DNA from 3 places in the Marinobacter sp. SS8-8 genome. Region 3 is predicted to be linked to each of the others. Evidence: predicted binding sites of a transcription regulator. Region 3 holds the regulator's gene; each other region holds the start of a gene.
The links. The regulator FliA, encoded in region 3, starts transcription of late flagellar genes. The targets are predictions, from matches to a motif close to CTAAAGTTTNNNNNNNNNNNGCCGNTAA.
Positions count from the first base shown of each region.

Region 1 (10,001 bases), on a different contig from region 3:
ATCACACCCACCAGACCCGTGATGCCCCCCAGGAAAAACGACAGCGCCTGAAGTATGTAAACCACAACGGCCAGGTTACGGGCCGGGTCTGACCTGCGGGAGGCGGGATCCGGATCGGCGGGGATAAATTCCGACTCAGTCAAGGCAAGGCTCCTGTTGAACGGTTATCCGGAGTCTATCACAGCATCCCGGGCCGGAAACGCCAGGCCGGTCAGTGATTGTCCGGACGGTAACCAAGACGGAAGCCACCCCAGTGCTTACCATTCACGTAGATAGGCACGGACAGATCGTGCATGATCTCGCCAGTGTCCCGCCGGTAGGTTTGCAGCAGCATGTTCTCGGTGTGCGTACCACAACGGATGCCGGTCCGGTCATTGAACAGTCGCTTGCTCCGGCTCCTGACCAGGTCCACCTTCGGATCCCCGGTCGGCGCGTGGGCAAAATCCCGATTGTGGGTGGGCACATAACCATCCGGCGCAGCAGCAATGGCGAAAACTATCGCCCCATGCGCATTCTTGACCTGCTCCTGAACCGCAGGCAGGTATTGATCGGTGAATTTGTCAAAGCTACTGGAATACTTGGGCGGATGGGTGTTCGGGATGGGTGTTCGTTTGTTGTCGAACAGCGCGCTCTCTGACAACTTGCCGTCACGAATGGCCTGCTCGAACAGCTGGCCAATCTGGTCGGCACCGGCCCTGGCCTGATCGTAGAACGGACGGTGATAACTGGCCTCGCTGTTCAGTGCGAAGGAGGCATTGGCTTTTTCCGCCAGCTCCATCAATGTGGCGGCCTGCTCTGCCAGAGATGCCACGCTGGAATCGCTCTCGGAAATCTGGTCCCGTACCGTTTCAATGGCCGAGAACACCTGCGCCAGACTCTGCTCGTTGTTCTGGTCAATTTCAGCAATCCGGGCAACCTGCTGCTGAACCCGGTCAGACTGGTCCCGGATCTGCTCCAGACGCTCGCCCACGCTCTCCACGGAGGTCAGCCCCGCCTCAACACTGCGGGCAAGGTCTTCAATCCGGGACACAATCAGCGTGGTATCCGAACGGATTTCCTCGAGGGTTTCCGCCACTTCACCGGTCGCCTGGGCCGTGCGACCCGCCAGCTGACGCACCTCATCCGCCACCACGGCAAATCCGCGGCCCTGATCACCCGCACGGGCGGCCTCAATGGCCGCATTGAGTGCAAGCAGATTGGTTTGCTCGGCAATACCCTGAATGGTGGCGGTCACGCCCTGGATCTTGTTGGATTTCTCGTTCAGCTCCTGGATCAGCCGGAGATTCTCACCGGACTGCTGGTGTACCGCGCGCACACTATCGATGGCCGAGACCAGCGCTTCGCGCCCCTCGGTACTGACCTGCTTATTCTGGAGAGCCATGGTGGCGGCATCGGTCGCCTGCTCGGAGGACTCCCGGACGGTCTCGGTAATCTGGCCCGCGTAATCGGCCATCTGGGCGGTTTCTTCCACCTGACGGTCCAGCCGGATCTTGAGCTGGTCTGCGGCAAAGGAGACCTGGGCGGCGGAAATAGCGTTCCTGTCCGCGCTTCCGGAGAGGGTTTCCACCAGAGCCCGCCCGGCTTTCGCATCGGAAAGCAGCTGCCGGCAATGGGCCCGGAGCGGATGATCTTCTGCCAGGGTGCCCTTATCCAGAGCCCTGAGACCGCGTTCGGCAGGCTCCAGCACCCGGATGACCAGAAAGCCGGCGGCGGCTGCAAGGCCAACCACCAGTCCAACCAGTATTGATGCCGGTTCAAGGCCTAGCAAAGGCGCCACCACTGCACTGATGATCGCAAGAACAACGGCAACCGCCACCCCCCATAGTATTGAAGCCCGATCCAGTAACCCCATAGAAACCTCTTCTTTATCGTTGCTTCTGCCAACATTTTGTTATTTAAGGCCATCGTGGAGACTAAAGAATTGATGTGAGTTAATAACTCATACTTTAGTGTATTCAACTGGCTTATCGGCAGGAAAAGGGGTTTCTGAAACAAAAAACCGCAAACCCGACTCACTCTGTTACCAAGTGGGCCGGGCTTGCGGTGTTTAGCGCGTTTTTAGCTATTAATCCCGGGATTTATCGCACAGCCAGGTTGGCAGCCCCGCTGATATCCGAGGCATAATCCATTATGTGATAGATCATGTTCTGCTCGTTGGTGCCCGTTACCAGATGGGCACCCGGCCCCCTGGCATAAATGCCCACATCCTCACCGGCATGTGTCTCGCTGCCCAGTGGCACCAATGACTCCTGGTGGAAGCCCGGCGTGGTGGTGTCCACGTTGGTCAGGTCCTTTCGGCCGGCGTTGATGGGGTCGCCATAGGTACGGTCCGCATCGGTCTCGCTTCCATAGTCGCGCATGCCGAGGCCATTGGCATACCCCAGGGTGGTGTATGGCAGATCATCCGACGCCAGTTCAGGCTGCTCCGCCCCAATGCTCACCACCTTACCGAGAATGGGGTTGCCGCGCTTGGGATAACCGGCCATCGTGAACACATGGCTGTGATCAGCGGTGACAATAATCAGGGTATCCTCCGGGTTGGTTTGATCCGCGGCCACTTTTACGGCTTCGGCCAGTTCAATGGTATCGGTTAAGGCGCCATTGGCACTGCCGGCGTGGTGGGCGTGGTCAACGCGGCCCGCTTCGACGGTCAGGAAAAACCCGTCCGGATCGTTATCCAGAATGTCGATGGCCTTGGCAGTCATCTCACTCAGTGACGGCTCACCGGCAACATCATTGCCACGGTCAGCCTCGTACTGCATGTGCGACTCGTTGAACAGGCCGAACAACCTGGACGTGGTTGCGGCGTTGACGCTGTCGAAACCGGCATTGTCATACACGTATACGCCTTGTGGATACTGAGCCTGCCACTCGGTGACCAGGTTGCGGCCATCGGTGCGGTCGCCTTCGACACTGGATCGCGCATCCGGGCTGTTGAACCTGGCATCATTTGGCAGGAAGTGGCGACGGCCGCCGCCCATGACCACATCAAGGCCGTCAATATCCGCGCCGGTGCGTGCTTCGAGGTTTGCTTCAAAGTTCACCAGTTGGTCGGCAATATCCTGGCAGCCGTCGGTAACTGCCTCGGGAGGCATATCGGAGATGTCTTCCCAGTTACGATCTGCCGACTTGGCGTAGGTGGCTGCCGGCGTGGCGTGAGTGATACGGGCAGTCGATACCACCCCGGTAGCCTTGCCAGCAAGTTCCGCCAGCTCCGTCAGTGTCATCAGCTCGTTACCCGTGGCCGAACCACAATCGCCCCGGCTAACGTCCTCGTCCACGCCAAGCACGCCTACATCGGTTTTTACACCAGACACCATGGCTGTCATTGTGCCAGCGGAGTCGGGCACTTGCGCATCTACGTTATAAGTTTTAACCAAACCGGCGAACGGAAAACGCTCGAAGCTCAGTTGATGCTCTTCCCCCGGCTTGCCCTGATTCTGGCCATCCAGAATACGCGCTGCTGTGACGGTTGAAACGCCCATGCCATCGCCCACGAACAGGATAACGTTCTTTGCCTTGCCCCGTGCATCGGCGATGGCCGCCTGCAGGGAGCCCGATTGAGTGACAGGGGCCACGGTACCGGTAACCTCGGCCCAGGCCGCTTTCGCCGCTTCGATATCCTGTTGGCCCTGCTGGAACCAGGGGTTGGTCAGCGACGTTTCCAGTTGTTGCGAGGAAAGGCTGGTCACAGCCTCATCGGCTGGCTGCACGGGGCTGTTATCGTCGTCATCCGTGCACCCGGTCAGGACAAACATTGAAGCCGTCAGTGCGCTGTAAAAGAATTTGTTCATTGCCTTGCTCCTTATTCTTCGATTAAGCCCAGAGCCTGGTCGATCAGGTGAAAAACCGTGCTTTGTTCGATGGTTCCCTGCGCCAGATGAGCACCCGGTCCTTTTGCATGCAGACTGACGTCCTCACCGGAATGGGTCTCGCTACCAAGCGGAACCAGCGCCTCCTGGTGATAACCAGTGGTGGTGGTATCCACGCCAGTAAGATTCTGACGTCCGGCGTTAGGTGCCTGGCTGTAGGCCACGTCTGAATCCGTTTCCATACCAAGATTACGGAAACCGAGTCCGTTGGCGTACCCCAGGGTGGTGTAGGGCATGCCATCGGCGGCCAGTGCCGGCTGCGTCTCGCCAACATTAACCACCTTGCCCAGAATCGGGTTGCCCCGCTTCGGATAACCGGCCATCGTGAACACATGGCTGTGATCAGCGGTGACAATAATCAGGGTATCCTCCGGGTTGGTTTGATCCGCGGCCACTTTTACGGCTTCGGCCAGTTCAATGGTATCCGCCAGAGCGCTGGCCGCATTGCCGGCATGGTGGGCGTGGTCAACGCGGCCAGCCTCGACGACCAGCAGATAGCCTTTATCATTGTTATCAAGAATATCAATGGCCTTGGCAGTCATCTCACTCAGTGACGGCTCACCGGCAACATCGTTGCCACGGTCAGCCTCGTACTGCATGTGCGACTCGTTGAACAGGCCGAACAACCTGGACGTGGTTGCGGCGTTGACGCTGTCGAAACCGGCCTTGTCATACACGTATACGCCTTGTGGATACTGAGCCTGCCACTCGGTGACCAGGTTGCGGCCATCGGTGCGGTCGCCTTCGACACTGGATCGCGCATCCGGGCTGTTGAACCTGGCATCATTTGGCAGGAAGTGGCGACGGCCGCCGCCCATGACCACGTCAATCCCATCGGTATCCACGCCAGCGTAACGTTGTTCCAGAAGTTGCTCGAAACTGACCAGCTGATCGGCAATGTCCTTGCAACCGGCCTGAACCGCTTCAGCAGGCATATCCGAAATGTCTTCCCAGTTGCGATCTGCCGATTTGGCATAGGCAGCGGCGGGTGTCGCGTGGGTAATGCGTGCGGTGGAGACCACACCAGTGGATAAACCCTTGATTTCCGCAAGCTCCAGAGCGGTTACTACTTCATTGCCTGCAACCGTGCTGCAATCACCCCGCTGGACATCCTCGTCCACGCCCAGCACGCCCGCATCGGTTTTCAAACCAGACATCATGGCGGTCATGGTGCCCGCTGAGTCCGGAACCTGGGCATCGGTGTTATAGGTTTTCACGAGTGTCGTGAAGGGGAAACTCTCAAAGCTCAGCAGATTTTCCTCGCCCGGACTGCCCTGCCTCTGGCCTTCCAGAATGCGCGCAGCGGTAAGGGTGGACACCCCCATGCCATCGCCCACAAACAGAATGACGTTTTTCGCCTTATCCGAGGACTTCAGGGAGAGCTTCTGCTGAAGCTGTGCCGCGGCGTTAATAAACCAGATATTGCCCTTTTGTGAGGTCGGTAGTATCTCTGCGACGACACTGGCGGACAATGCCAGCCCGATCGCCACGGAAATTAACGCTCTTTCCAGATTCATAGCGCATATCCTTTCAACGGTGTTGTTGTCTGCCACTCCGGTACAACCTGTCCATCGAACAGAATTCCGGATCGACTCCGCTAAAAAGATAGGGGCTGGTTATGACGTTAATCCTGCATTTGTGTTACTCAGGCATTAAGGTTGTCTGGCCGCAAAAGATTCGACTCACTTTCCTCCCCGGACGCTGATGACCAGGACCCGCCAGCGCAAACAGAGGCGCGCCGGCGGAAATCGGAGAGTTATCGGAGAGTTATTGGAGAGTTATTGAGTAGCCTCCTCTACCCTGTCACCCGCTTCCTCAGCGGCATCTCCCATCTCCTCAGCTGCGTTTTCCGCTCCTTCCTGTAACTCTCCCATGACGCTTTCGTTCTGGCCAGTAGCATCCTCGTAGGTTTCCTCGACTGAATCGCCAGCCTCTTCCATCATGTTTCCGGCGTTGTCCGCAGCCTGCTCGACATCCACGCCTTCGTTGTCCTCCGAACCGCAGGCAGCAAGGCCCAGTGTCAGAACCACCAAAAGCGCACCCAGCGTGAGCTTGTTCATACCATATCCCTCTGTTGATAAATATTTACAACGCGAAACAGGGTACGGCGAGGCCCGGCCCAAAGGCAATTACCCGGCGATTACCCTTTGGTTAGCCAGTGCTGCCTGCCAGCAGCCGGCCATTAATGGTGATGGCATGATCGAGCGGGAGCATGGTGCCTCGTCCGAGCAGCAGGAAATCCTGCCCTGCGCGACTGCAAAGCTCACGAATAACATCGTGCACCGTGCATATCTGGCCGGCGCTGTCCCGGTAAACCACCTCGGTCAGTTGCCCTGAGCCCAGATACTCCTGAAGCATACCCTGAACTGAGTACGAAGCCGTAGTGGAGGGAGTGGAGGGAAAATTTGGCATAGCTGATTCTTCACTACCGTCGAATTCTTGTTTTCCCCGAAGTCTGGCTCAGAAAACGGGATTTCGCCAAAAGAATGATATTTGTCATTTTACGCCAAGCTGCCCCGCTCTGCTGGACGGTCGTTGCATTGCCAGATTGTCCGACATAAATTGACATTACGCGCACCGAACGGGAGAACACAATGAACGCCAAGACCCACGACAACCCGGAATCGCATAATGTCGTTTCCCCCGCCGAATCCGGCTCCACTGGCAACTGGAAGGATCCGAAACGCTATATGTGGTTACTCGGCCCTGCCCTGCCGGGCATCGGGCTCGCGGCCCTGACCGGTTACGCCCTGGCCCCCAAAAAACTGAAAGCCCTGGCCTGGACCGGCCCTGCTCTGGTGCACGGCATCATTCCGGCGCTGGACAGGGCCATTGGTGAGGACCAGAGCAACCCGCCGGAATCCGCAGTGGAGACCCTGGAACGGGACAAGTACTACGACCGGATCGTGAAGGCCTTTATTCCGACCCAGTACGCCATGACCCTCATGGGTGCCTGGCTGGCCAGCCGCAAGGATACGCCCCTGGACGATAAAATCGGCCTGACGCTTACCGTTGGTGCCATCAATGGCGTAGGCATCAACACGGCCCATGAGCTGGGTCACAAATCGAACAGACTGAACAAGCTGTTGGCGATGGCGGCTCTGGCGCCCACCGGGTATACCCACTTCGTTGTCGAACACAACTTCGGCCACCATAAGCGGGTGGCCACACCGGAGGATCCGGCCAGCAGCCGCATGGGCGAGAGTTTCTGGAAGTTCCTTCCCCGTACGGTGCTGGGTGGCATCAAATCCTCCATCAGGATTGAGAAGGCGCGGCTTGCCCGCAAAGGCAAGGGCTTCTGGAGCCTGGATAATGAGTTGTTGCAGGGCTGGGCCATGAGCGCCGGGTTCTTTGGCGCGACAACCTTGGTTTGCGGCCCACGGGCAGTACCATTCCTGGCGGCCCAGGCGGTGTATGGCGCAAGCCTGCTGGAGAGTGTGAATTACATTGAGCACTATGGCCTGCTCCGTCAGAAGGACAAGAACGGCAAGTACGAGCGTACCCAGCCGGAGCACAGCTGGAACAGCAATCATATTGTGACCAATCTGTTCCTGTACCAGTTGCAGCGGCATTCGGATCATCATGCCCACCCACAACGCAGCTTCCAGGCCCTGAGGCATTTCGAGAAGGCGCCGCAGTTGCCGGGTGGTTATGCGTCGATGCTGTTGCCGGCTTACCTGCCGCAATGGTGGTATGAAACCATGGATAAGCGGGTGATTGACCACTACGAGGGGGATCTGAGCAAGATCAACTGGGATCCGGATCGGAAAGAGGATCTGATGGCCAAGTATGCGGACTACGCAGCTGAGGTCGCCGCCGAGGCTAAGGCCAGGCGCAATACTGAAAACTCCGAAGCCGCCTGATTCTCGCTGCCTGCTTCAACTCTGGCCCCAGCCGTCCTGGTATTGTGCAGGCAGCCAACCGATTACTCCTTCCGGGAGACGCCGTGAACCCATCCATGGGGGCTTGAGCGCAGCATCCCTGCTGCGCACACTCCCGGAAGGAGTAATCGGCCGGCCGCTTCTCACTTTGGAGAAAGTGTCAGGTTAGCTTGAACGTTTCAAAAAGAACTCACTTAATGAATAATAAGCTCCTATTTCCCTTTAAACACTGCTTCCCGCCTTTCCAGAAAAGACTGAATGCCCTCTTTTACGTCTTCACTGGCCATGACCGGCTGAAGGTCCGGGAACAACCGCTGTTTCGCTATCTCCTGCCCTTCGCTGACCGCGATCTTTGAGGATTTCAGACTGCCCTGGACACCCAGAGGGGCTGCCTTGGCAATTTTCTCAGCGATTTCAAGCGCAACGGTGAACTGCTCGCCGGGTTCCACCAGTTCCTGAATCAGGCCCCACTGGTGCGCCTGCTCGGCGCTCCACTCATCGCCGGTCAGCAGGTAACGCTGGGCGTTGGCCCAGCCGATTTCCCGTTGCAGGCGGATGGTGGCACCACCGCAGGCGAAGATGCCACGCTTTACTTCCAGTTGGGCAAAGCGCGTACCTTTCGCCGCGACGCGGACGTCGGTGTTGAGCATCATTTCAACGCCGCAGGTGAAGCAGATGCCCTGCGCGGCGAAGACAACGGGTTTGCTGAGGCCCTCGCCGGTGATGTGGAACGGATCGAGTTCGCCCTCGCCGGGTTCAATGCCTTTGCCGTTGGCAAACACGCCGGCCCAGTCGTCCAGTTGCAGGCCGCTGGTGAAGTGGTCGCCTTCGGCGTACAACAACCCCACTCGCAGATCCGGGTCGTTCTCCAATTGGTAATAGGCCGCCGCGATCTGGTGGTACATGTCGCGGTTCATGGCGTTCATTTTTTCCGGGCGGTTTAACCCGATGAGTAGGATGTAATTTTTCTTTTCAACGTTAACCAGAGCCATTTCAATTACCTTTTAAAATGTCTGTTTTTTTCAGCGAGGCGCGCCCCTCAGATCAGAACCACTCGGACTTCATGTTGAAGCAGGTGTCATCCTGATTCCTCAGCAACACCAGGTCCTGAGCCACTGTTGGCAATTCCCAATGGAAGAAATACTGCGCCGCCTGCAGCTTGCCCTGGTAGAAGTTGCGCTCGTCGTCGCTGTTAGCCGAACCCAGAGCGTGAGCTGCGGCGTTGGCCTGGCGGAGCCACATCCAGGCAACGATGATGTGGCCGAACAGGTGCAGGTAGCAGGAGGCGTTGGCCAGGGTTTTGTCGACTTCGCCGCCCATCAGGGATTTGCCGAGGCTCTGGGTGACTTTCACCGCCTGCTGCAGGGTTTCGCTCAGGGACAGCGCCCATTGCTGGCAGCGGTCGGTGGTGGCCGCCTGCAGATCCACCTGCATTTCCTGCATCAGCAGTTGCAGGCCGTGGCTCTGGTCCTGCCAGATCTTGCGGCCGAGCAGGTCCAGGGCCTGGATACCGTTAGTGCCCTCGTGGATCGGGTTCAGGCGATTGTCACGCCAGCACTGCTCGACCGGGTATTCCCGGGTGTAGCCAGCACCGCCGTAGACCTGGATGGCCAGATCGTTGGCCTTGGGACCGTACTCAGAGGGCCAGGCTTTGATGACCGGGGTGAGCAGGTCCAGCAACTTGCCGGCCTCAACACGCTTCTGTTTGTCCGGCTTTGTGTGTTGGTCGTCCATCAGTCGGGCGCCATAGAGGCACAGGGCCAGCCCACCCTCGCTGTAGGCTTTCTGGGCCAGCAACATGCGCCGGACATCGGCGTGATCGATGATCGGCACCTGCGGGGATTCCGGGTTCTTTTCGCTGGCTTTACGGCCTTGGAGGCGGTCTTTGGCATATTCCAGGCTGTGCATGTAACCGCGATAACCGATCACCGCAGCGCCAAAACCAACGCCAACCCGGGCTTCGTTCATCATCTGGAACATGTATTTCAGTCCCTGATGGAGTTCGCCAACCAGGTAGCCGTGGCAGGGGGCGTCGTCACCAAAACTCAATGCGGTGGAGGTGGTGCCCCGGTACCCCAGTTTGTGGATCAGGCCGGCGAGGCTGACGCCATTGCGCTTGGTAGGGTTGCCTTCTTCATCCACCAGGAATTTCGGTACGATGAACAGGGAGATGCCCTTCACGCCGGCAGGCGCGCCCTTGACCTTGGCCAGAACCATGTGAACGATATTGTCAGTGATCGACTGCTCA
Region 1 covers NZ_JASSVN010000001.1:373,765-383,765, forward strand. The annotation lists gene QPL96_RS01595 (hypothetical protein) at 1-143, opposite strand, end outside; gene QPL96_RS01600 (methyl-accepting chemotaxis protein) at 212-1,852, opposite strand; gene QPL96_RS01605 (alkaline phosphatase) at 2,079-3,794, opposite strand; gene QPL96_RS01610 (alkaline phosphatase) at 3,806-5,389, opposite strand; gene QPL96_RS01615 (hypothetical protein) at 5,651-5,932, opposite strand; gene QPL96_RS01620 (hypothetical protein) at 6,024-6,284, opposite strand; gene QPL96_RS01625 (alkane 1-monooxygenase) at 6,467-7,735, shown strand; gene QPL96_RS01630 (crotonase/enoyl-CoA hydratase family protein) at 7,966-8,745, opposite strand; gene QPL96_RS01635 (acyl-CoA dehydrogenase) at 8,798-10,001, opposite strand, start outside.
Region 1: QPL96_RS01600 (methyl-accepting chemotaxis protein) is a predicted target of FliA. The motif match lies at 1,965-1,992, and genes of this name have one in related genera.

Region 2 (10,001 bases), on a different contig from region 3:
AACAATGCACCGGAAGCCCTTCAACTGATCGAACAGCGACCCGTGAGCGTGCTCATCGCCGACTGGCTGATGCCGGAAATGGATGGTCTGGAACTGACAGACCAGGTCCGCCAGCAGGACGAGCAAAACAACCACTACACTTATGTGATCCTGCTCACCGCCCGGGAAAGTGTGGAAGCACTCTCGAAAGCCTTTGACCGGGGCGTGGATGACTTCATCTACAAGTCCGACATGACCAAGCAACTCATCCCCCGCATCTTTGCGGCGGACCGCATGGCAGACCGGCAGAATACCCTGCTCCGGGCCAATTCGCTGCTGATTGAGAACAACCGGGAACTGGAATCCAGCAACATCATCGACCTGGAAACCGGCCTCTGCAACACCAAATACGGTCGCGAGCGACTGAATAAAATGCTGCGCCACGCCGAATCCCGGGGCGGCTGTTCCGCTTACGTACTTTGCGGCATCCGGAACTGGCAGGAGCTGAAACGCAAGCACCCGCCCACGGTCATGAGCGAGCTGGCCATCGGCATTGCCCGCAGGCTGAGCACCTTGATTCGCCCCATCGACGCCCTTTGCCGCGTGGGCGACAACCAGTTCGCCATCATTGCCTACTTCCCCAACAGCGACCACTGTACCACCACCGCCTTCCGGCGCGTGTTCGATGGAATTAACCACAAGGCCCTGAAAACCACTGCCGGGTATACCTCCGTGGAAGCAGGCATGGTGCTTTGCAAGGCCGACGCCCAGAATGGCACGCCCTCGATACAGGATATGGAGCGGGCCGCGGTGCAGGGGCTGGTGGATGCGTATGATACACGGCGGTTTACCGAAACAGCACCGGAGATCGGAGCGACGGCATAGCGAACTTGGGGTCAGATGAAAATGGGGTCAGATGAAAAGTTCATCTGACCCCATTTTCATCTGACCCCGCCTTCACAGTCAGTAACACTGATACACACTTCACAAACAGACAGGTCGAGGCGGGCGGCTTATTCTGAAATTGTGGATTCAAGCAGTATCCCCCATGGCGGAGGGGCCGCGCAGTACCTCCGCCGCCATATGGGGAGTGAGATCCACCGGATCAACGAATTTTTCAGGCACTTTCGTTCTTTCCTTGTTTTTTGGGCCAGCTTTTTAGCTGGCCTTTTTATTTTTCCTTCCAGACGCTTCGGCACCAGTTCCGTTATACTCCAGCTATAAGACTCCAAAAACAGCGCTGTAACCATGAAAACCCTTGGAACTGCCTCCGTCGCCGCCCTGCGCCAGTATGCTCGTGCTGCTGAATCTGCCGGCGTTGATATCAACAAACTGTTCGCCAAAGCCGGCCTGGACCCAAATCTTCTGGACACGGACGACGGCCGCATTAACGGTGAGCAGTTTCAGGATTTCATTCACCTGCTGTGCGAACACTCCGGTAACCCGATCCTCGGGCTGGAAACTGGCGATTTTGTACAGCCTGGTTCCTACAGCGTCCTGGGCTACATCACCATGAGCTGCGCCACCCTGGGCGAGGCGGTGGCAAGGATTGCGCCCTTTGAGAAACTGGTCGGGGACATGGGCACCACCAGCCTTGCCATGAAAGGGGACGACATCAAGCTAAGCTGGAACTGCAACTACACTGATCCCGTAGTCCGGCCACAGCTGGTAGATAACGTATTTGCCTCCTGGGTGAACTACGCTCGCTGGCTGGCGGACGATCACGAGGCGTCACCCAGCTCCATACAACTCCGTCGCACCTCTCCCGGCCCGGAACTCGAACAGGCTTATCAGGAAAGATGGCAGTGTCAAGTCACTTTTTCTGCCGATGAAGACAGCATTACCCTCAAAAAGGCTCTGCTGGAAACCCGTCTGCGGCAGCCAGACCCCCTGCTCCGAAAAACCCTGGAAGCCCATGCTCTGAGCCAACTGGCCTCCCTGGACACTGACAGCGACCTGAGATCAAAAGTGCGCCACAGCATCCAGCAGCAACTGATGCACGGCATTACACGACAGGACATGGTGGCAGAAGACCTGGGTATGACCAGCCGAACCCTGCAGAGGAAACTTAGCCAGGAAGGCGTTTCCTATCAGAAACTGCTGGATGAAGTGCGGCAAAAAATGGCCGAAGACTATCTCCGCAACAGCGAGCTGGCCATTCCGGATATCGCACTAAGGCTGGGATACAGTGAAACCACGTCGTTTCACCGGAAGTTCAAGGCGGTAACGGGGAAGACGCCCGGAGAATTTCGCGGGAACCAAGTCGGGGAATCAGGGGCCTGACCCCGGGGATCGCTGAAAACGGGGTCAGATGAAAATGGGGTCAGAAGAACTTTTCTTCTGACCCCATTTTCATCTGACCCCAATTTCACGCCCTAAAGCTTGCGACCCTTGCCAGCCGCAATCCGAAGCCGCAGAGCATTCAGCTTGATAAAGCCTTCCGCATCCTTCTGATTGTACGCACCCTGATCTTCCTCGAAGGTGGCGATCTTCTCGTCAAACAGGGAATCCTCAGACTTACGGCCAACCACATCGACATTGCCCTTGTAGAGCTTCAGTCGAACCGTGCCGTTCACATAGCTCTGGGTCTGGTCGATCAGCGCCTGCAGCGCCTCACGCTCCGGCGACCACCAGTAACCGTTGTAGATCACCTCGGCGTAGCGCGGCATGATGCTGTCTTTCAGATGTGCGACTTCGCGGTCCAGGGTGATGGACTCAATGGCGCGGTGGGCGCGCAGCATGATGGTGCCACCCGGGGTTTCATAGCAGCCACGGGACTTCATGCCCACGTAGCGGTTCTCGACGATATCCAGGCGACCAATACCGTTCGCGCCGGCAACCTTGTTCAGGGTTTCCAGCACTTCATGCGCCTTCATCTCCTGGCCGTCGATGGCAACAATGTCGCCCTTCTCATAGGTCAGCTCAACGTAAGTCGGCGTGTCTGGTGCCGTTTCCGGAGAAACGCTCCAGCGCCACATATCTTCCTCGGCTTCCGCCCAGGGGTCTTCCAGATTGATGCCTTCGTAGGAGATGTGCAGCAGGTTGGCATCCATGGAGTAAGGGCTCTTGCCCTTCTTCTTCTCCACCGGAATATTGCGCTCGTCACAGTACTGGAGCAACTTCTCGCGGGAGTTCAGATCCCACTCCCGCCAGGGCGCAATCACCTTTACACCGGGCTTGAGCGCATAGGCGCCCAACTCAAAACGAACCTGATCGTTACCCTTACCGGTAGCGCCGTGAGAGATGGCATCTGCACCCGTTTCATTGGCGATGTCGATCAGACGCTTTGCAATCAGCGGGCGGGCAATGGATGTACCCAACAGGTACTCACCCTCGTAGATGGTGTTCGCGCGGAACATCGGGAACACGTAATCGCGCACAAACGCCTCGCGCAGATCCTCGATGTAGATTTCCTTCACGCCCAACGCCTCGGCCTTGGCGCGTGCCGGTTCCACTTCCTCGCCCTGGCCGATGTCGGCGGTGAAGGTCACCACCTCACAGTTATAGGTATCCTGCAACCACCGAACGATGACGGAAGTATCCAGGCCACCGGAATAGGCCAGCACCACCTTTTTGATATCAGACATGCCCTTGCTCCAGACTGAACAGAATGGATGGAAACGGAGGATGAACCCAGAGTGAGAGTGAAGGCGGGGTCAGATGAAAACTTCATCTGACCCCAATTTAGCCTCACCCCGGGGTATACCTCAATTTCTTGATCGAAATAAGGCGCACATTGTACGGAACTGCAGCGGGAATGGCTATTGGGCCGGGGGATAACGCAAACCAAGGATCAGGTGAACATGGGTCAGATGAAGTTTTCATCTGACCCCCTCTTCATGACCCATGTTCAGAGCAGCGGATTCGTCGCCTCAAACAGCCTGCTGCTGCCCAACAGCCTCTTCCCGAATCCCATCCCAGCCCTCCTTGATGGCACGAAGCAAATCGGCGACTTCATCCAGCTTGGCGACATCGTTTTTGGCATTCGCCTCGAACAGCGTGCGCTCCATATAGTCGTAGAGCCCTTCCAGCCGAACCGCCAGATCGCCACCTTTTTCAAAGTCCAGGAAGCTGCGAAGACCGCCAATGATTTCGATAGCCTTGGTGATCAGCTTACCCTTGCCTTCATAATCCTTCGCCTGCATGCGGGCCTTCGCCATGTTGATGCGTTCCAGAGCCCCGTTATAAAGCAGCTGGATAAGCTTGTGAGGATCCGCATCGGTGATGCTGGTTTGGGTGTTTACCCGCTGGTATGCCTGTAAACCGTTCATGCTAGACCTCTCTGTTCGCCAACCGGACCGGACCGGTCAGTTGTTGTTCCGGTTGTTTTGGGGTGCAAGCGCGGCAAGTTGCTGGCTTACGTAATCCTGGGTGCTGCTGAGCCGGGAAATCAGGGAGTCAGCAGCAGTGAACTGGCTGACCAAGCGCTCACGATAAGCTGCGATTCGTTCTTCCAGGCGGGTCTGGTTCTGCTGAATCTGCTCAAGTTCCCGATTCAGGCCTTCGGTACGCGATTCGATCACGCCGTCGGCGCCCACAAAGCTGGTCACCAGATCCACGGTGCGTTCGGCAACACCCTCAACAAACGTGATCGAACCTCGATTTCCGGTCTGATCCCCAAGTATACGGACCTGCAGGCCGGAAGCACCGCCGTTACCGCTCCCAAGGAACAGGACCTGCCCATCGCCTTCGGCAGTTCGGCCGTCAATAGTGCCAGCCACGTCGACGCCCAAAGAAGTCGAAACAGAATCCAGGCCGAAAGTGGCCGGATTTTCCGCCGAAGTGAGGGATACCGAAGACTCGCTCCCGTATTTCGCAGACCTGAAGTTCAGATTGCCGCTCGCATCAAGCTCAACCTGTACGGACGTGCCTGCCGCATTCAGGGCATTATTGCTATTCAGCTGGGACTGAATCTCATCCACCAAATCCTGAGCAGAGGCGTAGGTTTGCTGAGTCAACAGCAGACTAACGGACGTCTCACCATTGACTTGAAACGAGAGTTCATCGTTCGCTCCATCAATCGCAATGCCATCTGCAAGCGCGCTACCGGCGACAAGAGAACCCTGCGTTGCCGCCTGGGTAATGTTGATGCCGTATTTACCCGGGGCAGTATCAAGACCACTGCGCACAAACTCAACCTGGCCGTCTGTCGTGCGCCCCCGCTCCGCAAACAAAGCGGTAACATCATCCGGATTATTCTTGAGCTGCTCTTCAAACTTCGCCCGGTCAAACTCCAGACCGCCGGTCTCAAAGTTGGTGGTAATGCCCACATCCGCCAGACTGCGAACGCTGGAATTTTCCAGACCCGGCACAACGCGGGTCAGCACCTGGCGCAATTGGTTCTGAATCGACCGTACGGTGCTGTCGCCCGTCAACAAACTGCCCACGCCCGCCTCGGAATTAAAACCGGCAAGACTATCGATCGTGGACTGGAGGCTGTTGAATTTGTCGACAAAGCCCTGAACCCGATCCGCAACCGCACCAAAATCCTGCTGAACCTTGATAATGGAAGAGCCTGTGGCGGCAATATCAAACGTCAGCCCATCAATCACGTTCTCAAAGCTATTGGTGGAACGGGTAACTTCCACACCGTTGATTTCCATAACCGCATCTGAAGCAGCAATGGTTTCGCGCAGACCGGAATCCGCATCCATTCCGGTATTGAAGGCAAAGCGCGACAACCCCAGGTTATCGGTATCGGTTCCAACCGTGTCACCCAATACAGAAATACTGACGGCATTGGCGGTACCAGTCTCATCCGCGGAAAGAACCAGTTGGAAACCGTTGCCGGTATCAATCACACCCGCCGACACGCCGGCGTCGGCATCATTGATGGCATTCGCCAGCCCCTGAAGCGTGTCGTTGCTGCTATCAATGGTGAGGTTCGTGGTTTTGTCGCCAACATTCAGAGTCATCGCCCCCTGCCCGACGCTGGTTGCATCGCGGTCGGCAAACACATCGCGGGAAGCCAGCGCCTGCGCACCGGCGAGGCTGGTCACCGCCACGCTGTAGGTGCCCCGGCTGGCCCTGGTGCTGTCCACGGATACCGCGATGTCTTCATTGGAGGAACTGGCGGAAAAGGCCTTGAGGTTGTCCGGGGCACTGAGCTGGCGCATGGGCAACCGCAATTCGGTAACGGCGCTGCGCAGCTTTCCATAGGCGGAAATGAGAGCCTGGGTCTGTTCTGTCTTTTGAGTCAGCCGGTTTTCAGTAGGCGCGCGCTCTGCCTGCACCAGCTGATCTACCAGATCCGAGTTCAGAACGCCTGAACCAAGACCCAACGATGATATGTTTGCCATGCTCATACCTCCTCAAGGGGGGCAAAACCCGATTCTGATCAGTTTATCGGCAAAAGGCGGCAAAACTTTGCCTTTTTCTCACGCCGATTTGTAACACCGCGTAACAATCGGGAGTGGCCCGGGGTCAGAAGAAAGCCTTCTTCTGACCCCATTTTCAAACTCGCACCCAAAACGAAAACACCGCCAAACCCTAGAAGGTAAGGCGGTGCTGAAATACCGTCATTCTCATCAAAGTAAAAGCGGCATACCCTCACACTTTGATGTTAAACAACGTCAGCGGCTCATCCTGCTGCAAGTTTTCTGCCAACCTCAATGCTAGTTCATCCGGAATCTGGCGAATGACTTCTTTGGTCGACTGATCAACGACCTTCACGATCGTCTGACCAAGTTCATTATCCACCTCAAACTGCAAATCCCGCTGCACATTCTGAACAAAATCGTTCAGTTGACTAACCGCATCATCCAGTTGCTCCCGTGTAGCTTCGTTCCGAGCCTGCAGCTTCTCAGCTTTTGACGCCTCTGAAGTTACCTGGGAATTCTGAGTCTGGTTGACCGCGGCAGACGAACCAGCAAGGTCGGAGGCATTCCTGCCTTCGGACTGAGATGACGAAATTGCCCGAGCCGGTGCTTGCTCACTGGTACGAACCAGCTTCAGATCCGGGCTGTTCAGGTTAACGTCATTCATAGCTTTACCTCGCTATCCTCAAACGGCGTTAAGCCGGAACCCGAAGGTTCCGGCTGTTACCGCTAGCCCCTTACTGCAGGAGGGACAGAACCTGCTGCGGACGGGCGTTGGCCTGGGCCAGGACGGAGATGCCGGCCTGTTGCAATACCTGGGACTTGGACAGCTTCGCAGTTTCAGCGGCAAAGTCTGCGTCCAGGATGCGGCTGTTAGCGGCACTGAGGTTTTCCGCGGTGGATGCAATGTTAGAAATAGTGGACTCAAACCGATTTTGGACCGCACCCAGCTTAGCCCTTGAACTATTGATGCTGTCAAGAGCGGCGTCAATAGCCAATATGGCTTCATTGGCACCAGCTACGGTTGAGATATCGACAGTCGCCACTGACTTGGTAGTATCGACATTCAGAATATTCTGAGATGTAGCATCGAATCCAACAACAGCGGCCCCGGCAGTTATATTAACCAGCTCATTGGATTGCAGCGTAATGTCACCCCTGAAAGTGGCAGTATTATCGCCAGCGGTTACTGTCGCCGCACCACCAGTCGTCAGAATGGAATCCAGAGGGTCAGCCGTTCCTGTACCGCCATCAGCAACCCCGCTTACTGTTTCTTTCAGCTCAATATTGCCACCGGATGCGTTGGTAAAAGTCAATTCGTTGGTGGTGGCATTGAACGAAGCAGTAACTCCTGTTGTATCTGATTTTGCGTTTACCGCATTTTGAATGTCCGTTGCGGAAATTGTTTGGCTGGCGAAGGTAAGATCTTGAGAAAACACGTTCTCACCGTTAATCGCCAGAGCATAGGTTGCGGTGTCTCCTGCCTCATCGGCACCAAAACTTACAGCATTTGCGGAGCCAACGCTGATAGTTTGAGTGTTAGATGCAACGGCGCTAACGCCAGCATCACTTGCATTAATTGCAGCTGCCTTCGCAAATGCGCTGTCATTGGTTTCGCCCCTGGCCAACTCACCAGTAAAATCTGATGACGAAACAATGTTAGTGCCGTTTATTGTCACGTTGGTGCCATCAATCGGGTTGGAGTCAACACCAGCGTATGTGTCAGCGGTTGTTTCAGCTGTACCTGCTGTGGCAATTGTTGCTACACCTGAAACCGTGTTCGTGCCTTTCTCGTTTACAATTGAGCCAATCTGCGTTGTCCGTGCGCCATCGACAGTAACATTGATGGTCTGATTGGCATTGGCTCCTACCTGGAACTGTTGGGCAGTAAAGTTGCCATTCAAAAGCTTGGTGTTATTGAACTCGGTTGTAGTGGCAACCCGTTCAATTTCGCTTACCAACTGACTCACTTCTTCCTGCAGCGCTTGGCGATCTGAGGCGCTGTTGGTTGCGTTGGCTGATTGAACAGAAAGCTCGCGGATTCGCTGAAGAGAATTCGTGACTTCACCAAGCGCGCCCTCAGCAGTCTGCGCCAGAGAAATCCCGTCATTAGCGTTGCGCTGAGCCACATTCAGGCCTGAGATTTGAGCCTGAAAACGCGTAGAGATTGCCAGGCCCGCAGCATCATCTTTCGCGGAGTTGATCCTCAAACCGGAGGACAGACGCTCCAGCGCCTGATCGTTTAACTTCTGAGAATTGTTTAACTGATTTTGTGCAGACAGTGACGCAACGTTAGTGTTGATACTGAGAGCCATATTGCTTCTCCTTCGACGGAAGTCATTACTTCATGGAAAAGGTCTGGCGCCCGTTTTCAGTTTGGAAGCGCCGCCCTGTTACCTCAAATAACGGCGCTACATCCGATTGCTTTAGAAAAAAAACTAGCGTTTTTGTTAACAAATGTAAAACCGGCAATTCAGTTCCTTTTCCAGCGGCAGCACTTTGGCGCGTTAAAGGCCCCGTATATGGATACCGGTAATAGAAATTCTTTTAGAAACAGTCTCCTGAGTAAAAATACTGAAAACTGGCACACCCTTCGCTTATCACCCTGCAAAACGGCAAGTTAACGAATTTCAGCCGGCAAGGGTTCCCCTTCAAGATCGGGCACCAGGCTTCCGGCACTTCTTAGCAGGGAGAATTGATATGCCTCAGATCATTAACACCAACATTGCTTCGCTGAATGCACAGCGGAATCTCAATACGTCACAGCGGGAAGCCGATACTACGCTGCAGCGCCTGTCTTCGGGTTTGCGAATTAACTCTGCGAAGGACGATGCCGCCGGACTCGCCATCTCCGAGCGATTCACCAGCCAGGTGAAAGGTCTCAATCAGGCCATCCGGAACGCCAACGATGGCATTTCACTGTCCCAAGTTGCTGAGGGTGCGCTGGGCGAATCCGCCAATGCCCTCCAGCGCATCAGAGAACTTGCTGTCCAATCTGCTAACGCCACCAACTCCGGCTCGGATCGGAAAGCCCTGCAGGCCGAAGTGTCCCAACTGATCGAAGAAATCGACCGGATTGCCTCCGAAACTGAATTCAACGGATTGCGGATTCTTGACGGCAGTTATGTCACTCAACAATTCCAGGTTGGCGCAAATGCCAACCAGACCATCGGCGTCTCCATTGACGGCACCAAGGCCAACCAGATTGGCTCGGTAGTGGACGTCGCGGGTGAAGTTGCGCGAACCGGCGCGGAGACATTGGGTACGGCAACCGGCGGCTCGAATGGCGCTGCTCAAGCTGGTGTCACCGACTCAACCGGTGTTAGTGGCGCGGCGACGGGCACCTCCGTCATCATCAACGGAACCGTAGTGGCAGACTCAACACGGTTCGCAGGAACGCTCGCTGGCCAAGAAGCTGACAGCGCCTATGCAAAGGCCGCAGCCATTAATGGTAGTGCACTCGATGGTGTGAGCGCACTCGCCGAAACAGAGAAAAGTTTCACTGGGGTTGGCCCCGGCAGCAACTCCCTCGCCACCTTTACAGACCCTGCAGCTGAGGGCGACACGGCAACTTACAGCATCGACATCAATGGTGTAAAAGTCCTCGAGACTACGCTAGATACTGGTGATGGGATTTCTCTGGCGGACGCTGAAGCCGCAATCAACGAATTTAGCAGCCAAACAGGTGTTCGCGCAGAAATTGAT
Region 2 covers NZ_JASSVN010000002.1:133,834-143,834, forward strand. The annotation lists gene QPL96_RS02580 (response regulator) at 1-864, shown strand, start outside; gene QPL96_RS02585 (AraC family transcriptional regulator) at 1,228-2,262, shown strand; gene QPL96_RS02590 (argininosuccinate synthase) at 2,355-3,566, opposite strand; gene fliS (flagellar export chaperone FliS) at 3,852-4,250, opposite strand; gene fliD (flagellar filament capping protein FliD) at 4,287-6,278, opposite strand; gene QPL96_RS02605 (flagellar protein FlaG) at 6,529-6,963, opposite strand; gene QPL96_RS02610 (flagellin) at 7,034-8,611, opposite strand; gene QPL96_RS02615 (flagellin) at 8,997-10,001, shown strand, end outside.
Region 2: QPL96_RS02610 (flagellin) is a predicted target of FliA. The motif match lies at 8,699-8,726, and genes of this name have one in related genera.

Region 3 (10,001 bases):
CCGGTAATCAGTGGCATGAGAACCAGGGCGCCGAAGGCCACCAACAGCATCTGGGAACCCGCGATCACCTGTTTCCAGACCGGATCGTTGATAGGGCCCTGCATGCTCAAGCGTCCTTCTGCTTGGTGCCGAAGATCTTGTCGCCGGCATCGCCGAGACCCGGAAGGATATAGCCTTTCTCGTTCAGGCGTTCGTCAACTGAGGCCGTGTAGACAGACACATCCGGGTGTTTCTCCAGGACCTTTTCAATACCCTCTGGAGCGGCGACCAGAACCAGGGCCCGAATCTCGGTGCTGCCCGCCTTCTTGAGCAGGTCGATGGTGGAAATCATGGAGCCGCCGGTCGCCAGCATCGGGTCGACAATCAGTGCCATGCGCTGGTCGAGCTCACCAACCAGTTTTTCCAGATAGGTGCTGGCTTCCAGGGTTTCCTCGTCTCGGATCTGGCCGACAACGCTTACCCGGGCGACCGGGATCAGGCTGAGTACACCGTCGAGCATGCCAAGGCCCGCACGAAGAATCGGAACAATGGTGATTTTCTTGCCATGGATCTGTTCCACCGTCACCGGGCCGGCCCAGCCATTGATGGTCTTTTCCTGGAGGTTGAAATCCTTGGTGGCTTCATAGGTCAGCAGGGCACCGACTTCCTGTGCCAGCTCACGAAAATTCTTGGTGCTGATATCCGCGCGGCGCATCAGGCCGAGCTTGTGGCGGATAAGCGGGTGTTTTACCTCGTGGATTGGCATGGGGTCACCTGTGTGTCTGATTGTGGTTTCGGTGTCTCAATTAAATGGCGCAAGGATACCGTATCTGGCTAGGCGAGTCAGGCGGCGGAGCAATGCTTAGCGTGAAATTCCCCCGGCCGTGGTACGGATCTTGCGGTAACCCTCACGAACGACGCCCCGGCGTCAGAATCCCGACCTTATACCGCTTGCAGGCGCAGTTAAACGGAGAAGTTTCCGGTATGGACAGAGCTTTGGTCCTTAATAACGTCAAAACCCTGACGCGGGGCAATCTGGGCGTGCCCGTCATGTTGATGGGGTTGCTGGGCATGATGATTCTACCCATGCCCGCCTTCCTGCTGGACGTGTTCTTTACCTTTAATATCACCCTGTCGATCGTCATCCTGCTGGTGTGTGTCTACGCCCTCCGGCCCATGGAGTTTGCGTCTTTCCCGACCGTGCTGCTTGTGGCGACTCTGTTGCGCCTGGCCTTGAACGTGGCGTCTACCCGGATCGTGCTGTTGAACGGCCACGAGGGGGGGGATGCCGCCGGTAAGGTTATTGAATCCTTTGGCGCGGTATTGATTGGCGGTAACTATGCCGTTGGTCTGGTGGTGTTTGCGATCCTGATGATCATCAACTTCCTGGTGGTGACCAAGGGCGCCGGACGGGTGTCCGAGGTGAGCGCCCGCTTTACGCTGGATGCCATGCCTGGCAAACAGATGGCGATTGATGCTGACCTGAACGCCGGTCTGATCAATCAGGAGGAGGCCAAGCATCGCCGGGCGGAGATCGCCCAGGAGGCTGATTTCTATGGTTCCATGGACGGTGCCTCCAAGTTTGTGAAAGGCGACGCCATTGCCGGCCTGCTGATTCTTGCGATTAACATAATTGGCGGGGTCGCCATTGGCATGCTCCAGCACGGCCTGGATTTTGGCCTGGCCATGGAGCGGTATGCGCTGCTGACCATCGGTGACGGCCTAGTGGCGCAGATCCCGTCGCTGCTGCTGTCTACCTCTGCCGCCATCATGGTTACCCGGGTTACTTCCAGCCAGGATATGGGTGGGCAGATCCTTCAGCAGATGTTCAGTGCGCCCAAGGCACTGTCAATTGCCGCCGCCATCCTGATCATCCTTGGCCTGATTCCGGGCATGCCCCACGTAGCCTTCCTGGGCCTGGGTGCCCTGGCCGCGGGTGCCGCCTGGTATATCTGGAAACATCAGCGCCAGACGGTAGAAGACGAAGGCGTATATCCGGGGCGGGCCGGGGGTGCGCCTCGTCCGGCTGGCCGCGATCTTCCGCCGGGCGGTGACGCCGGTTCCGACCAGGGCCGTCAACTGCCGGCGCCGGGTGAAACCAAAGAGCTGGGCTGGGACGATGTGGCCACTGTGGACATCGTGGGCCTGGAGGTGGGGTATCGGCTTATTCCGCTGGTGGACAAGTCCCAGGGTGGCCAACTGCTCAGCCGCATCAAGGGTGTGCGTAAAAAGCTGTCCCAGGATCTGGGCTTTCTGATGCCCTCGGTTCACATTCGCGACAATCTCGATCTGATGCCCAACGTCTACCGCATCACGCTGATGGGTGTGACCATTGCCGAGGCGGAAATTCACCCGGACCGGGAGCTTGCCATTGATCCCGGGCAGGTATTCGGAAAAGTGGAAGGGATTGAAGGCAAGGATCCGGCGTTTGGCCTGGATGCCAGCTGGATCGAGCCGGACAAGAAGGATCAGGCCCAGACCCTCGGCTATACGGTTGTGGACGCCAGCACGGTCGTGGCTACCCACCTGAATCAGGTGCTACAGAAGCATGCCCACGAATTGCTGGGGCACGAAGAAGTCCAGAAGTGGCTGGACCAGTTGGAAAAGATTTCGCCCAAGCTCGCCGAAGAGCTGGTACCCACGACTGTTTCCATCAGCTTGTTGCTGAAAGTGCTGCAGAACCTCCTGAAGGAGGAGGTTCCGGTTCGGGATATGCGGTCTATCGCCGAGGCCATCGTGAACGTGCACCCCAAGAACCAGGATCCGAAGCTGCTGACCACGGCCGCCCGCCAGTCCCTGCGCAGGATGATCGTCCAGAGCATTTGCGGCAACGAATCGGAGATACCGGTAATCACCCTGGACCCGGATCTGGAACAGTTATTGCTGAAGTCTGTTCAGCAGAGTCAACAATCCGGCGGACAGGAAGACATCGGCCTGGTTCTGGAGCCGAACATGGTTGAAAAGCTCCAGCGCTCCCTTAAGGAGAGCGTCCAGCGCCAGGAAATGCTGGGAAAGCCGGCCATTCTGCTGGTCTCCGGGCCTCTGCGCCCGGTGCTGGCGAAATTTGCCAGCTACGGGGTAGAGCGCCTGCATGTGCTCTCGTACCAGGAAATCCCGGATAACAAACAGATCACAATCGTGGCGTCCGTTGGCCAGTAACGGCGCGGATGACAGAGCGGACAGCGCCGGCACGGCGTTGCCGGTGGAGGAAGAGGCATTATGAAAGTAAAACGGTTTTTTGCCAGGACCATGGCAGAGGCACTCAAGCAGGTCAGCGAACAGATGGGGCCGGACGCCGTAATCCTTTCCAACCGCCGGGTTGACGGTGGCATCGAAATTGTGACGGCGCTGGACTATGACGAAAACATGGCGCGCCAGCGACTGGGCGACCAGGCGCAGGAGGCCACCAACGGCTCCCGCCTGGCAGAGATGCAGGCGGACCAGCAGCGTCGTCTTGAGGACGAGCTCGGCCGGTCCCGGGAGCGAATCCGCGAGGTTCGGGAAAAGCGGGCCGCCCAGGGGGCCGGCTATGCAGGTACGTCGTTTTCTGCGGTGCAGGAATCGTTGGGTGCCGGCTTTGATGAGCCTGAGCCGTTGGTGCAAGCGCCACGGCAAGGTTATTCCGATGAGCTGGCCCAGATGCGCGCGGAGATCCGTTCCCTGAAGAACCTGATGCAGGGCCGTAAGCCGGAGCCTGAGGTGCCGGCAACCAGTGCGGTTCAGCAGAGACTGGCCGAGCGGCTTCAGGAGTTCGGTCTCGGTAGCGATCTGGCGGGGTCAATTTCCCGCCGCCACAAGGCCGGGCGCCTGGAGGATGGCTGGAAGCAATCCCTTAAAATGTTGTGCACCGGCGTACGGACTTCCCGCCTGGAATGGCTGGATCAGGGCGGCGTCTTTGCCCTGGTGGGGCCAACTGGCTCGGGTAAAACCACCACCATTGGCAAGCTCGCGGCGCGGTATGTGCTCAGCCATGGTGCCGATTCTGTGGCCCTGGTCACCACTGACCGTTATCGGGTAGCGGCGCATGAGCAGTTGTTTGTCTTCGGTCGCATTCTGAACGTTCCAGTGCGGGTCGTCGACGAGAGCCACAGCCTGGATGATATCCTGGACGAGTTGTCAGGCCGCCATCTGGTACTGATTGATACTGCCGGCCTGACCAGTGCGGACAAAGGCTACCAGGAACAACTGGCGGAACTGGCGCGCAGCCATCACAATATAAAGACGCACCTGGTCGTTTCGGCCACCAGTCAGCCGCGCATCATGAAATCCGTCTGGCATTGCTATAAGATGGCAAATCTTGCGGGCTGCGTGATGACCAAGGTCGACGAGGCCCTGACACTTGGCGAGTCTCTCGGCTTTGTGATGGAAACCGGCCTGTCGGTAGCCTATTACACAGACGGGCAGAAGATTCCCGAAGACCTGCACCACGCAGAAGCGGTTCCGCTGGTGCGGCTGGCCGTGGAGCGGCTTAAAATCCTCCAGAAACAGCAGGCGGTCGCAGAAGGGGCCTGACAGAGCGCGCCTGGGACCGGACAGTGATACCGGGCAGACCGGCAGAGAGTGTCCGAAAAGACAGCACCTGGCTAAACGTGGCGAGAGACAAAAAACAGTATGAGCAAAGCGCAACCGGTACAGGTGATTGCAGTTTCCGGCGGAAAAGGTGGAGTCGGCAAGAGTAACGTGTCGGTTAACCTCGGGATTGCCCTGGCCCAGAAAGGCCGGAGGGTCGTGCTTCTTGATGCCGACCTCGGGCTGGCCAATATCGATGTACTGCTCGGCATTACCGCCAACCGGAACCTTCAGGATGTGCTGGCGGGTGACTGTGATCTCAAGGACGTTCTGGTCGATGGCCCCGGTGGCATCAAGATTGTACCGGCGTCCTCCGGTACCCAGCGAATGACCCAGCTCAGCCCCATGGAGCATGCCGGGCTGATCAACGCGTTCAGCGAACTCGGTGACCAGATCGATGTTCTGATCGTAGACACCGCCGCGGGCATTTCCGAATCGGTGGTGAGCTTTCTGAGAGCCTCCCAGGAGCTGCTCCTGGTGGTGTGCGACGAGCCCACCTCCATCACCGACTGTTATGCCCTGATCAAACTTATGAACCGTGATTACGGCACCAACCGTTTCCGCATTCTTGCCAATCAGGTGAGAAATGAGCAGGAAGGCCGGCACCTGTTTGAAAAACTGACCCGGGTCACCGAGCGCTTCCTGGATGTGGCACTACAATATGTCGGTATGGTGCCTTACGATGAAGCCGTGAAAAAAGCGGTTCAGCGGCAGCGGGCAGTGCTGGATGCCTATCCCAGGGCAAAAGCCTCCCTGGCGATCAAGGCGCTGGCGGAAAAAGTTGACAACTGGCCGCTGCCTTCCTCTCCCCGCGGGCACCTGGAATTCTTTGTGGAGCGGCTCGTCGAAGTCTGAATCAGATCCAGTCAAACAAAAAACCGGATACATGACATTGGCGAAAAACCTCGGAATCTATAACCAGTCAGGCGCGCAGAAGCCTTCCCAGCTCGTTGAGGAGCACGCGCCCCTGGTCAAGAAAATTGCCCTTCATCTGATGGCCCGGCTACCAGCCTCTGTGCAGCTTGATGACCTGATGCAGGCCGGAATGATCGGCCTGCTCGAGGCGGCTCAACGCTACAGCGCCACCAGGGGTGCAACCTTCGAGACCTACGCGGGCATCCGGATTCGTGGCGCCATGGTGGATGAGATCCGCAAGGGCGACTGGGTTCCCCGTTCCGTGCACCGCAATGCCCGTCGTATTTCCCAGGCTATCAAGGCCGTTGAAGATCGTCTCGGCCGGGAGGCCCAGGATCTGGAAGTGGCTGAAGAACTGGGCATGGGGCTGGCCGAGTACCATACCTACCTCTCTGACTCCAACAGCGGCCGGCTTTTTAGTCTCGATGAGCTCAATGAATCCGGCGAACTGCCGATAGAACAGACAGAGCCACGGGATAATCCGCTCGAAGGGCTCTCGTCCGACGCGTTCCGCCGCAGTCTCGCCGAGGCTATAGAGGAACTGCCGGAGCGGGAAAAACTGGTGTTGAGCCTGTATTACCAGGACGAGCTGAACCTCAAGGAAATCGGTGCGGTGCTCGGCGTCAGTGAAAGCCGGGTCAGCCAGATTCACAGCCAGGCGGCCTTGCGACTTCGGGGGCGTTTATCGGACTGGCGCCAGGATACGGGCAACTGATCACTGTTTTGTGTGTCCGCGGCGGGGCAGACTGTAGTTTTTGGTAACCGATGCTTTACAACCGAAGCAAAGATCAGACAATAAGCGGTTGAAACAGCGGCCTGCTAGACTCGAAAGGTCAAACGAATTCCGGGTGTTACTAACTGGAGGTCCCATTGGACAAGAACATGAAAATTCTCATTGTGGATGATTTTTCCACAATGCGACGGATTATCAAGAACCTGCTACGTGATCTTGGTTTCACCAATACCGATGAAGCCGATGACGGCAACACGGCGCTGCCGATGCTCAAAAGCGGGAAATATGATTTTCTGGTAACTGACTGGAATATGCCGGGCATGTCCGGTTTCGATCTGCTCAAGGCCGTGAGGGCTGACGAGAACCTGAAAACCCTGCCGGTGCTGATGGTGACCGCAGAGGCCAAGCGGGACCAGATTGTTGCCGCTGCCCAGGCAGGCGTCAATGGCTATGTTGTCAAGCCGTTTACTGCTGCGGTGCTCAAGGAAAAAATTGAAAAAATCTTTGAAAGAATCCAGTAACCAGAGATCGGATGGCTCTCATGAGCGATAGCAAAAAGAATCATCGGGGCCTTGAGCCAGAGGTGACGGAAAAGCTCCGGCGTCAGGCAGCCGAACTGGCTGAAAGCGTTGATGCCGGTGAATATGCCAAAGCCATGACCCTGATCAATGAGCTCAGCGAAGTCAGGGATCAAAGCCTGTATCGCGAAGTCGGGCGACTGACCCGAAGCCTGCACGAAGCGATCCGGAACTTTCAGATAGATCCCCGAAACGCGGAACAACAGGAAGTGCTGTCAAAAATGACAGATGCCTCTGACCGTCTCGAGTACGTGGTACACATGACCGGTGAGGCGGCCAACCGGACCATGGACCTGGTCGAGGCAACCATGCCAGTGGCCAATGCATTGAGAGACGAGGCGGCAGCCTTGCGGGACGAGTGGCAACGCTTGCGCCGCAGGGAAATGCAGCCGGCGGAATTTCGCCAGTTGTATGGCCGGATCGACAAGTTCTTTGCCGGCATGACCGCGGACGCGGAGACCATGTACAACAATCTCTCGGAAATACTGCTGGCCCAGGATTTCCAGGATCTCACCGGGCAGGTCATCCAGAAAGTCACCACACTGGTGAAAGAGGTTGAGGAACAGATGCTCTGCCTGGTGGTGATGGCCAGTCACGTCGATCAACTGACGGGCACCGTGCACCAGATTGAGGAAACGGAAGAATCTGCGGAAAAGGGCGTCGGGCCCCAGATCAAGGCCGATGAGCGTGAAGATGTAGTCTCGGGACAGGACGATGTGGATGACCTGTTGTCCAGTCTCGGTTTCTGAATGAAGAGGGTAACGCATGGCGTTTGATGCTGATGACGAGATTTTGCAGGACTTCCTGGTAGAGGCCGGCGAAATACTCGAAAAGCTGTCAGAGCAGTTGGTAGACCTTGAGCAACATCCTGATGACAGTGATCTGCTCAACGCCATCTTCCGTGGTTTCCACACTGTCAAGGGCGGGGCAGGCTTCCTGCAGCTTGATGCTTTGGTAAATTGCTGCCATTCCGCGGAGAACGTGTTCGATATTCTGCGCAATCACAAGCGCAAGGTGGATTCAGAGCTGATGGATGTGGTTCTGGAGGCCCTCGATAACGTCAACGCGATGTTTGAGCAGGTCCGTAACCACGAAGAACTGACGCCCGCCCCCGACGAATTGATCACAGCGCTCGACGCCCTGGCACAGCCTGAGGTCGGAAGCGCCGCCCCGGCCGCCACCCCACAGCAGGAACAAACGACGGAAGACGACGCGACAGAAGGCGGGGGCGATATCACCGACGACGAATTCGAGAAGTTGCTGGATGCATTGCATGACGATCCATCCGGCGAACCCTCATCGCTGTCCAGCCCCGATGCCGGAGCCGGCAACAACGAGAGTTCCGGTGATGACGAGATCAGCGATGATGAGTTTGAGGCGCTTCTGGACCAGCTGCATGGCAAGGGTCAGTTTGCGGGTGCGCCTGCCGCTGGGACTCCCGGCAGGAAAGACGAAAAACAGTCCCCGAAGACTGAAACCGGCGGCAGCGATGACCTGATCACAGACGATGAATTCGAGAAGCTGCTGGACGATCTCCACGGCAAGGGCGGAAGCCCTGCGGTCAGCGGCCAGCCGGCTTCGCCGCAAAAACAGGCGAGGCCAAAAGCCGAGCCACCCAAGGCGGAAAAACCGAAGGAAGAACCGAAATCCGCTGACAGACCGGGCACCAAAGGCGGCGCCGCACCGGCCATGCCATCCAGGGAGCATGCCCCGGCCGCAGAAACCACCGTGCGCGTCGACACCAAGCGCCTGGACGACATCATGAACATGGTGGGTGAACTGGTGCTGGTTCGGAACCGTTTGCAGCGCCTCGGTGCGGCAAGCGAAGACGAACACATGCACAAGGCGGTCTCGAACCTGGATGTAGTAACGACCGATCTTCAGTCTGCTGTGATGCAGACCCGCATGCAGCCGATCAAGAAAGTGTTCGGCCGTTTCCCGCGGGTGGTCCGGGACCTTGCCAGAAGCCTCAAGAAAGAGGTGAACCTGGTCATGCATGGCGAGGATACCGACCTCGACAAGAACCTGGTGGAGGCGCTATCCGATCCACTGGTGCATCTGGTCCGTAACTCCGTCGATCACGGTATCGAGGCGCCGGATGTCCGGGAAAAAGCCGGCAAGCCGCGCCAGGGCACGGTTACGCTGTCGGCGGAACAGGAAGGCGATCATATCCTGCTGTCCATTGATGACGACGGCGCCGGCATGAACCCCGAGGTGCTGCGGCGCAAGGCGGTGGAAAAAGGCATTTACGACCAGGATGCAGCTGATCGTCTGACCAATACCGAGTGCTACAACCTGATCTTTGCCGCAGGCTTTTCGACCAAGGATCAGATTTCCGATGTCTCCGGCCGTGGTGTCGGCATGGATGTGGTCAAGACCAAGATTGGTCAGCTCAATGGTCAATTGAGTGTTGAGTCTGAGCTGGGCAAGGGGTCGCGGATTATCATCAAGGTTCCGCTGACGCTCGCGATCATGCCCACCCTGATGATCATGCTCGGCGACCAGTCCTTTGCCTTGCCGCTGGTGAATGTGGTCGAGATTTTCCATCTGGATCTCACCAAAACCAACGTTGTCGACGGTCGGGAATGCATTGTGGTTCGGGAAAAAGTGTTCCCGCTGTTCCACATCAAACGCTGGCTGGTGCGTGACAACGGATCCCGGGAAGTGCCGGAGAATGCCCACGTCGTGATCGTTGCCATGGGTACCAAACAGGTAGGCTTTGTGGTCGACCAGTTGGTCGGGCAGGAAGAGGTGGTGATCAAACCACTGGGTCGTGCACTCCAGGGTACTCCGGGCATGGCCGGCGCCACGATCACCGGTGATGGCCGAATCGCGCTGATTATTGATGTTCCCAGCCTGCTGCAACACTACGGTTAAGCCGTGACCGGCAGGTGACAATGGAATGGGTAGGAGAAGTGGATGACAGTTTCTGTCCTGGTCGTTGACGATTCAGGGTTTTTTCGAAAACGGCTGACGGAAATCCTGACCAGCTCCGGCCAGATCAAGGTCGTTGGCGCTGCCACCAACGGCCGGGAGGGCGTGGAGCTTGCCGAGAGGCTGCGTCCGGACGTGATTACCATGGATTACGAGATGCCGGTTATGGACGGTATTTCTGCCGTGCGCGAAATCATGCGCAAGCATCCGGTGCCTGTCCTCATGTTTTCCTCGCTCACCTACGAAGGTGCGCGAGTGACTCTGGATGCCCTGGAAGCCGGCGCCGTTGACTT
Region 3 covers NZ_JASSVN010000023.1:35,840-45,840, forward strand. The annotation lists gene QPL96_RS17380 (uracil-xanthine permease family protein) at 1-104, opposite strand, end outside; gene upp (uracil phosphoribosyltransferase) at 107-745, opposite strand; gene flhA (flagellar biosynthesis protein FlhA) at 964-3,138, shown strand; gene flhF (flagellar biosynthesis protein FlhF) at 3,199-4,491, shown strand; gene QPL96_RS17400 (MinD/ParA family protein) at 4,591-5,403, shown strand; gene QPL96_RS17405 (RNA polymerase sigma factor FliA) at 5,435-6,178, shown strand; gene cheY (chemotaxis response regulator CheY) at 6,334-6,717, shown strand; gene QPL96_RS17415 (protein phosphatase CheZ) at 6,738-7,523, shown strand; gene QPL96_RS17420 (chemotaxis protein CheA) at 7,540-9,651, shown strand; gene QPL96_RS17425 (chemotaxis response regulator protein-glutamate methylesterase) at 9,694-10,001, shown strand, end outside.